2 regions of the Pedococcus badiiscoriae genome follow, and region 1 is predicted to be linked to the other one. Evidence: riboswitches for the same ligand, from Rfam matches in the RefSeq annotation. Region 1 holds a riboswitch; the other holds the start of a gene.
The links. Region 1 has a riboswitch for S-adenosylmethionine ahead of BJ986_RS12800 (aminotransferase class V-fold PLP-dependent enzyme). Riboswitches for the same ligand answer to the same signal wherever they lie in the genome.
Positions count from the first base shown of each region.

Region 2: it holds a riboswitch for S-adenosylmethionine, as region 1 does, so the genes downstream of both, BJ986_RS01110 (bifunctional o-acetylhomoserine/o-acetylserine sulfhydrylase) here and BJ986_RS12800 (aminotransferase class V-fold PLP-dependent enzyme) in region 1, are expected to answer to the same signal.

Region 1 covers NZ_JACCAB010000001.1:2,712,313-2,716,462, forward strand. Annotated here, with positions in the region: gene BJ986_RS12795 (RNase J family beta-CASP ribonuclease) at 1-677, shown strand, start outside; gene BJ986_RS12800 (aminotransferase class V-fold PLP-dependent enzyme) at 981-2,393, opposite strand; SAM riboswitch class IV at 2,436-2,548, opposite strand; gene BJ986_RS12805 (FtsK/SpoIIIE family DNA translocase) at 2,917-4,150, shown strand, end outside.
Region 2 covers NZ_JACCAB010000001.1:228,798-232,947, reverse strand. Annotated here, with positions in the region: gene BJ986_RS01120 (calcium-binding protein) at 1-477, shown strand, start outside; gene BJ986_RS01115 (nitroreductase family deazaflavin-dependent oxidoreductase) at 510-953, opposite strand; SAM riboswitch class IV at 1,072-1,187, shown strand; gene BJ986_RS01110 (bifunctional o-acetylhomoserine/o-acetylserine sulfhydrylase) at 1,238-2,557, shown strand; gene hrpA (ATP-dependent RNA helicase HrpA) at 2,599-4,150, shown strand, end outside.

The sequences.
Region 1 (4,150 bases):
TGATGGCGTCGTCGCTGATCCCCGGCAACGAGAACGCCGTCTACCGGGTCATCAACGGGCTCATGCGCCTGGGCGCCAACGTCGTCCACAAGGGCAACGCCAAGGTGCACGTCTCCGGTCACGCCAGCGCCGGCGAGCTGCTCTACTGCTACAACATCGTCAAGCCCCGCAACGTCATGCCGGTGCACGGCGAGTGGCGCCACCTGGTCGCCAACGCCGAGCTCGCGGTGCAGACGGGTATCCCGCGTGAGCAGGTCGTCCTGGCCGAGGACGGCGTGGTGGTCGACCTCGTCGACGGTGTCGCCCGGATCGTCGGCGCGGTGCCGTGTGGCTACGTCTACGTGGACGGCTCCTCGGTGGGCGAGTTCGACGAGGCGCTGCTCAAGGACCGCCGGATCCTGCGCGACGAGGGGTTCATCTCGGTCATCGTGGTGATCGACTCCGCCACCGGCAAGATCGCCGCCGGCCCGGAGATCCAGGCCCGCGGCTTCGCCGAGGACGACGAGATCTTCAGCCAGGTGCGGCCCAAGATCGAGCAGGCGCTCGCGGAGGCCACGGGCAACGGCGTCACCGACTCCCACCAGCTCGAGCAGGTCATGCGCCGGGCGATCGGCGGCTGGGTCGGCGGCAAGATCCGCCGCCGCCCGATGATCATCCCGGTCGTCATCCAGGCCTGACGGCTGGGCTGACGGCTGGGCTGACGGCTGGGCTGGGCCCTCGACGAGGAGCGGCTGGCAGAAAAAATGCGTACTGCGTCATCTTTGCCACTCGTGGCAGAATGCGGCGGCGCGCAGAATTACTGCCATGGCTACTTTCATCGCACTGGCTCTGCTGATCGCCCTCCCGATCGCCGCGTGGTACTTCGGCGCCGACTCGCGGCCCACCGACGGCCGTCACAACTGGGCACACTGATCGACTCCTGTTGATCGCCTGGGCCCACGAGCGGGCGGGCGACCAAGGGTGAGCGGGGCCGGAGCCTGCTACCAGGGTCGGGGCGGCAGGACGTCCCGGGGGTCGTCCGCCACGACCCAGCCTTCGGCGGTCAGCTGGTAGTCGTGGGCCGGGCCGTGCGCCGCGAGCTCGGCCACGGCCGCGAGCAGCCGCTCGACGTGAGCAGCCGTGGTGGCCAGCCCCACGCTGGCACGGACCGCGGTCGCCGGGCCCTCGGCATACGGGTCGGTCTCGAGCAGCGCGTCGACGCACAGGTGCGCGCAGAACTTGCCATCCCGCACCCCGATGCCGTGCTCTGCCGACAGCGCGGCGGACACCAGTGAGGAGTCGACGCCGTCCACCGTGAAGGTCGCCACGGCCACCCGCTCGTGCTCGGGGCCGAAGAGGGAGTAGGTCTGCACGCCGTCGATGGCCGCCAGGCCCTCCAGCAGGCGCCGGCCCAAGGTCCGCTCGTGCTCCTCGACGGCGGCCTCATGGGCTCGCAGGGTGTGACAGGCGGCCGCCAGGGCGATGGCACCGATGACGTTGGGGCTGCCGCCCTCGTGGCGTGCGGCGCCCTCCTGCCACACCACGCCGCGGTCGGTCACGGCCTTGGTGGCGCCTCCGCCGGCGAGGTAGGGCGTCGCCGCGTCGAGCCAGTCGGCCCGACCGGCCAGGACGCCCGTGCCGAACGGTGCGTAGAGCTTGTGCCCGGACAGCACGACGTAGTCGACCCCGAGGTCGTCGAGGTCGACCCGGCGGTGCGGGGCGTACTGGGCGCCGTCCAGGACCACCCGCGCGCCCGCCTGGCGCGCGATCGCCGCAAGCTCGCGGACCGGCCAGATCTCGCCGGTGACGTTGGAGGCGCCGGCGAGGACGACCAGGCGATGACGACCGCGGTGATCGCGCAGCGCCGTGCGCAGGAGGGTACGCGCGTCGCTGACGCTGCCCGGGACGGGGAGCCGGTGGGTCCGGCGCGCGGGCCAGGGGAGCAGCGCCGCGTGGTGCTCGGACTCGAAGACGAAGACCTGCGTGTCGCGGGGCAGGCAGCGCGCCAGGAGGTTGAACGAGTCGGTGCTGTTGCGGGTGAAGACGACCTCGTCGCCCTCCCGGGCCCCGACGAAGGACCGCACCTCGGCGCGCGCCTGCTCGTACCAGGCCGAGGTCACCCGCGACGCCCAGCCGTTACCCCGGTGCACCGACGAGTAGGTGCGCAGGGCATTGTCGACGGCCTTCTTCACACTCATCAGGGCCGGCGTCGAGGCGGCGTGGTCGAAGTTGGCGTAGTCCACGGCGCCGTCGACGGTCGGCACCAGCAGCGACTCGGACACGACGGCCGGCAGCGGGCCGACCTCGACCAGCGAACCGGCATCCGGGACGGGCCGCAGGTGGCTCTGGACGCGGGCGTGCGCGAGCGGCGCACTGCGACGGAAGGCGGGAGGCGGGGTGCTCGCGATCGACATGGGTACAGCTCCTGGTCCGGGTGGGACCCGAGAGAGCTCACGAGTCCGCGCTTGCCGGCTGCGGGTGCAGACGGCCCGGTCGTCACCCGGAGCACCCCACCGCGGAGGAGGGTTGCTGGTCAGCAAGCCGGGGCTTCGCGCTGACACTCATGACCTGTCGTCGAGGGTAGCGTCCCCCGCGCGGACGGATCCAGAACGTGGGCGCGGGTTCCCGCGATCTGAGATGGGGCGGCCGGGGAGGGCTGCGGGTGGCACCGCGCCTCGTGCCTCGCGTGACGTGTTCCCCGCTCGCGCCTGTGCCGACGACCGGCTCGGTCGTCGGCACAAGCCCCGCCAGACGCAGGGCCCAGCCTTCCACCAGCGGTGCGTCGTCGGTAAGGGCTGTCCGGCCTTCGTGCCCGATCGGAGGTCGCACGTCGGCCGTTCGGTCGAGGCCGAATCCGGCGCGTCGCCGGCACATTGGTCCCTGGTGCAACGCGTGTGACGCGTGTGTCCGGTGTGACCTTCGCGTAGCCTGCGGAGCATGGCGACACGTCCGTCCACCTCGACACGCTCCTCCGCGGGCCGTGGCACAGCAACACGCCCCGCCAACCGCAAGAGCAGCGGCCCCCGCAAGTCGCCTGCCCGCGGCAAGACCAGTGGTGGCGGCCTGCCGTTTCCCCTGCGCGCCGTCAGGGGCACCTGGATGGGCATGGCGCACGTCGCCGGCGGAGCGGTGCGCAAGGTCGGCAGCAGCGCCCGCGAGCTCGAGCCCGAGCACCGCCGTGACGGCCTGGGATTCACCCTCATCGGCCTGTCGATCGTCGTGGCCGCCCGCGAGTGGTGGGCCTTCAACGGTGCGATCGGCGACGTCATCCACGCGGTCGTGGCCGGCACGTTCGGGCGCGTGGCCTATGCCGTGCCGCTCGCCCTGCTCTTCCTCGGCATCCGCTTCCTGCGCGCACCGCAGGACGACTCGGCCAACTCACGCATCGGCGTGGGCCTGGGAGCGCTCGCCTTCGCCGCGTGCGGCCTGGCCCACGTGGCCGCAGGCATCCCGTCACCGCCGCACGGCGCTGACGGGATGCGCAACGGCGGCGGCATCATCGGGTTCCTGGCCTCCAGCCCGCTGGCGGCCGCGGTCTCGGTCTACGGCACCGTGCCGATCCTGTTGATGCTCGGCTTCTTCGGCGTCCTGGTGATGTCCGCGACGCCGGTGCACATGGTGCCGACCCGGCTGGCCGAGCTGCGCGACCACCTCCTGCACCGAGGGGCCGCAGACTCAGGCCCCGATGCGCCGACCGACGTGGTCGAGGACAAGCCGAAGCGTCGTCGCCGCGTGATCGACCCGGAGGGTCCCCTCGAGGGGGACGAGGCGTTCGAGCAGGCCGCGCTGGTGGCCCCGGACGGTCGCAGGTTCCGGCCGGGTGAGAAGCGCCCGACCTCGCCCGGGGTGCTGGCCCCGTCGGCACCGGCCGACCCGACGTCTCCGATGCGGACCCCCGCCGTCGAGGTCAAGGCAGCCCTGGAGGCGCCACCGACGACGCCGCTGCCCCAGCGCGTCGAGCAGCTGGCGCTGGCCGGCGACATCACCTACACGTTGCCCGACAACGCGATCCTCGAACCCGGCTCGCCGCACAAGACGCGCAGCGCCGCCAACGACCGGGTGGTCGAGTCGCTCACCCAGGTGCTCGAGCAGTTCGACATCGACGCCCAGGTGACGGGCTTCAGCCGCGGCCCGACGGTCACCCGCTACGAGGTCGAGCTCGGCCGCGGCA
Region 2 (4,150 bases), 2.5 Mb from region 1:
GCACGGGACGGCGCCGGCACGGGTGGCCTCCCGCTGCCCGGTGGGTCGGGGCGGTTCGTGGTGACCGGGACGGGTGACAGCAACGCGCCCGTGCTGAGCCGCCTGACGATGACGCCGAGCGAGCTTCCGTTGTCGGGGGCCCCGCAGCAGGTGGTCGTCGACGTCACCGCCACCGACGTCGAGGGAGTGGGCAACGTCAGCCTCTACCTGAGCAGTGCGACCGGCGACGTCCACCTGTACTCGAGCAGCGACCCCACCCTCGTCTCGGGGACGCGCAAGTCCGGGGTCTGGCGGCACACCGTCACCGTCCCGGGCGGGACCCCGCCGGGGACCTACTTCGCCCAGGTCGTCGTCGAGGACGCCACGCACTGGACCTCGTACGTCTCACCCGGGTCGCCCTATGCGGGCACTGCGGGCCAGACCGTCCTGTCGCCGACCCAGCTGGGCGGCGGCCCCGGGGTCCTGACCATCGGCTGAGGCTGACCCCGTCCCGAACGAGTCGAGTGCGATCAGGCCGCGGTCTCGACCGGCTCGAGGACGAACACGGGGATCAGCCGGTCGGTCTTGACCTGGTAGTCCGCGTAGGACGGGAAGGCCTCGACGCACCGCGCCCACCACTGCTCGCGCTCTGCCCCGTCGAGCTCCCGGGCGCGCACGGTCCAGGTGCGGTCGTCGTCCTGCAGGTCGAGGACCGGGTTCTTGCGGATGTTGGCATACCACTTCGGGTGCTCGGGCGCGCCACCCTTGCTCGCCACCGCGGCATACAGCCCGTCGTGCTCGACGCGCATCAGCGGCACCTTGCGCACCTTGCCAGAGAGCCCGAGCATCGTCAGCATCACGACCGGACGGTCCTGGATGGAGACCGCGCGCGTCGTCCCGGCGGCCTCGATCTGCTCGACCTGGTCGCGGACCCATCCGCTCGTGCTGGGGGCGTATTCGCCGGTAATGGTCATACCCGCCCCAACACCATCGAAGCCGCAGATATGCCCGCGGACCCGGGCTCGCGACCTCCGGTCCGCCATGAGAGACGGGTATGCCGCGCGGTCAGGTCCCGGGCGTAGCCTCGGGACAGGTCATGAGCGCCAGCGACAAGCCCCGGCTCGCTGGCCGGCAACCCTCCTCCGCGGTGGGGTGCCCCGGGTGAAGACCAGGCGCACGGCACCGGTTGCCGTGCGCAAGCGCGGGCGACCCACCACGTGTCCCCGCACCCTCGGCACACGAGAGTGAAGGAACCACCATGAGCCCAACCAACTGGTCTTTCGAGACCCGCCAGGTCCACGTCGGACAGGAGCCTGACGCAGCCACCGGCGCCCGCGCCCTGCCGATCTACCAGACCACCTCCTACGTCTTCAAGGACACCGAGCACGCGGCAAACCTGTTCGCGCTCAAGGAGTTCGGCAACATCTACACCCGCATCATGAACCCGACGCAGGATGCGGTCGAGCAGCGCGTCGCGTCCCTCGAGGGTGGGGTCGGGGCACTGCTCGTCGCCTCGGGCCAGGCCGCCGAGACCCTGGCGATCCTCAACATCGCCGAAGCCGGCGACCATGTCGTGGCGAGCCCGAGCCTCTACGGCGGGACGTTCAACCTGCTCAAGCACACGCTCCCGAAGTTCGGGATCGAGGTGAGCTTCGTCGAGGACCCCAACGACGTGGAGTCGTGGAGGGCGGCGGTCCGGCCCAACACCAAGCTGTTCTTCGGCGAGACCATCTCCAACCCCAAGTCGGAGGTGCTCGACATCGAGGCGGTCGCGGCCGTCGCCCACGAGGCGGGTGTGCCGCTCGTCGTGGACAACACCATCGCCACACCGTTCCTCATCCGCCCGCTCGAGTGGGGCGCTGACATCGTCGTGCACTCGGCCACGAAGTACCTCGGCGGCCACGGCACCTCGATCGCCGGCGTGATCGTCGACGGCGGGACGTTCGACTTCGCCGCCGACCCGGAGAAGTTCCCCAACTACAACACGCCCGACGAGAGCTACCACGGGCTCGTCTTCGCGCGGGACCTCGGTGTCGGGAGCCCGCTGGGAGCCAACCTGGCCTTCATCCTCAAGGCCCGGGTGCAGCTGCTGCGTGACCTCGGCCCGGCGATCGCACCGTTCAACGCGTTCCTCATCGCCCAGGGCCTGGAGACCCTGAGCCTGCGGATCGAGCGCCACCTCGAGAACACCCACAAGGTGGCGGCGTTCCTCCAGGCCCACGAGCAGGTGGAGCAGGTCGTGTGGGCGTCGCTGCCCGAGCACGAGAGCTACGCCAAGGCGACCAAGTACACGCCGCGGGGAGCCGGGGCCGTGCTCGCGTTCGAGATCGCCGGCGGGGTCGAGGCGGGGCGCCGGTTCGTCGAGTCCCTCGTCCTGCACAGCCACGTCGCCAACATCGGTGACGTCCGGTCGCTGGCGATCCACCCTGCCTCGACGACCCACTCGCAGGGCCCGGACGGCGACCGCCTCAAGGCCGGCGTGACGCCCGGGCTGGTCCGCCTGGCCGTGGGCATCGAGCACATCGACGACATCCTGGCCGACCTCGAGCAGGGGTTCATCGCCGCCAAGGCCGCATAACCCACGGGCGGTCCGGGGACCGCGCTCCGTATGCTGCGGGAATGTCCTCCACCGGTTCCGAGCAGCCTTCCACTGCCCGGAAACGGGGGAGGCGCCCGCGGTCGGGGCAGTCGAAGAACGGGCCGTCCCGCTCGCGCCAGCCCCGCCAGCCTCGGCCGCCTCGTCCGGCCATCCCCGTCCCGGAGCTGAAGTACCCGTCGGACCTGCCGGTCGTCGCGCGCAAGGACGACATCGCCGCGGCGATCCGCGACCACCAGGTCGTCATCGTCGCGGGGGAGACGGGGTCGGGCAAGACGACCCAGCTCCCCAAGATCTGCCTCGAGATCGGACGCGGCCGCGATGGCCTGATCGGCCACACCCAGCCCCGGCGGATCGCCGCGCGATCGGTCGCCGAGCGGATCGCGGAGGAGCTCGAGGTCGAGCTGGGTGGTGCCATCGGCTACCAGGTGCGCTTCACCGACCAGAGCAGCGACAACACGCTGGTCAAGGTGATGACCGACGGCATCCTGCTCAACGAGCTGCAGCGCGACCGACTGCTGCGCAAGTACGACACCATCATCATCGACGAGGCACACGAGCGGTCGCTCAACATCGACTTCATCCTGGGATACCTCAAGCAGCTGCTGCCCCGACGACCCGACCTCAAGGTCGTCATCACCTCGGCGACCATCGACCCGCAACGCTTCGCCGAGCACTTCCGTGACCCAGCCAGTGGTGAGCCCGCGCCGATCATCGAGGTCTCAGGACGCACCTACCCGGTCGAGGTCCGCTACCGGCCGCTGGTCGACCCCGAGCGACCCGACGCCGAAGAGCGTGACCAGGTCACGGGCGTGTGCGAGGCCGTGGAGGAGCTGTGGACCGAGCGTGCCGCAGACGGGTCCGGCCACGACATCCTCGTGTTCCTCTCGGGTGAACGGGAGATCCGCGACACGGCGGACGCCCTCGAGTCGATGAAGCTCCCGCAGACCGAGGTCCTCCCGCTGTACGCCAGGCTCTCGGCCGCCGAGCAGCACCGGGTCTTCGGGCGCGCCACCGGACGGCGGATCGTGTTGGCCACCAACGTCGCCGAGACGTCGCTGACGGTCCCCGGCATCCGGTATGTCGTGGATGCCGGCACCGCGCGCATCTCGCGGTACTCCCAGCGCACCAAGGTGCAGCGGCTGCCCATCGAGGGGATCTCGCAGGCAAGCGCGAACCAGCGCGCCGGCCGCTGCGGGCGCCTCGCCGACGGCATCTGCATCCGGCTCTACTCCGAGGAGGACTACCTCTCGCGCCCGGAGTTCACCGAGCCGGAGATACAGCGAACCAGCCTCGCCTCCGTGATCCTCCAGATGACCTCGCTCGGTCTCGGTGACATCGCGGCCTTCCCGTTCGTCGACGCCCCGGACGCGCGTCAGGTCGCCGACGGCATCCGGCTGCTCGAGGAGCTCCAGGCCTTCGACAGCGAGGACGGGTCGCGGCGTGGGGAGCGCCGGCTCACGGCACACGGACGGTCGCTCGCGCGCCTGCCGGTGGACCCGCGACTGGGCAGGATGCTCATCGAGGCCGGCAGGCTGGGCTGTGCTCGCGAGGTGCTGGTCATCGTCGCCGCCC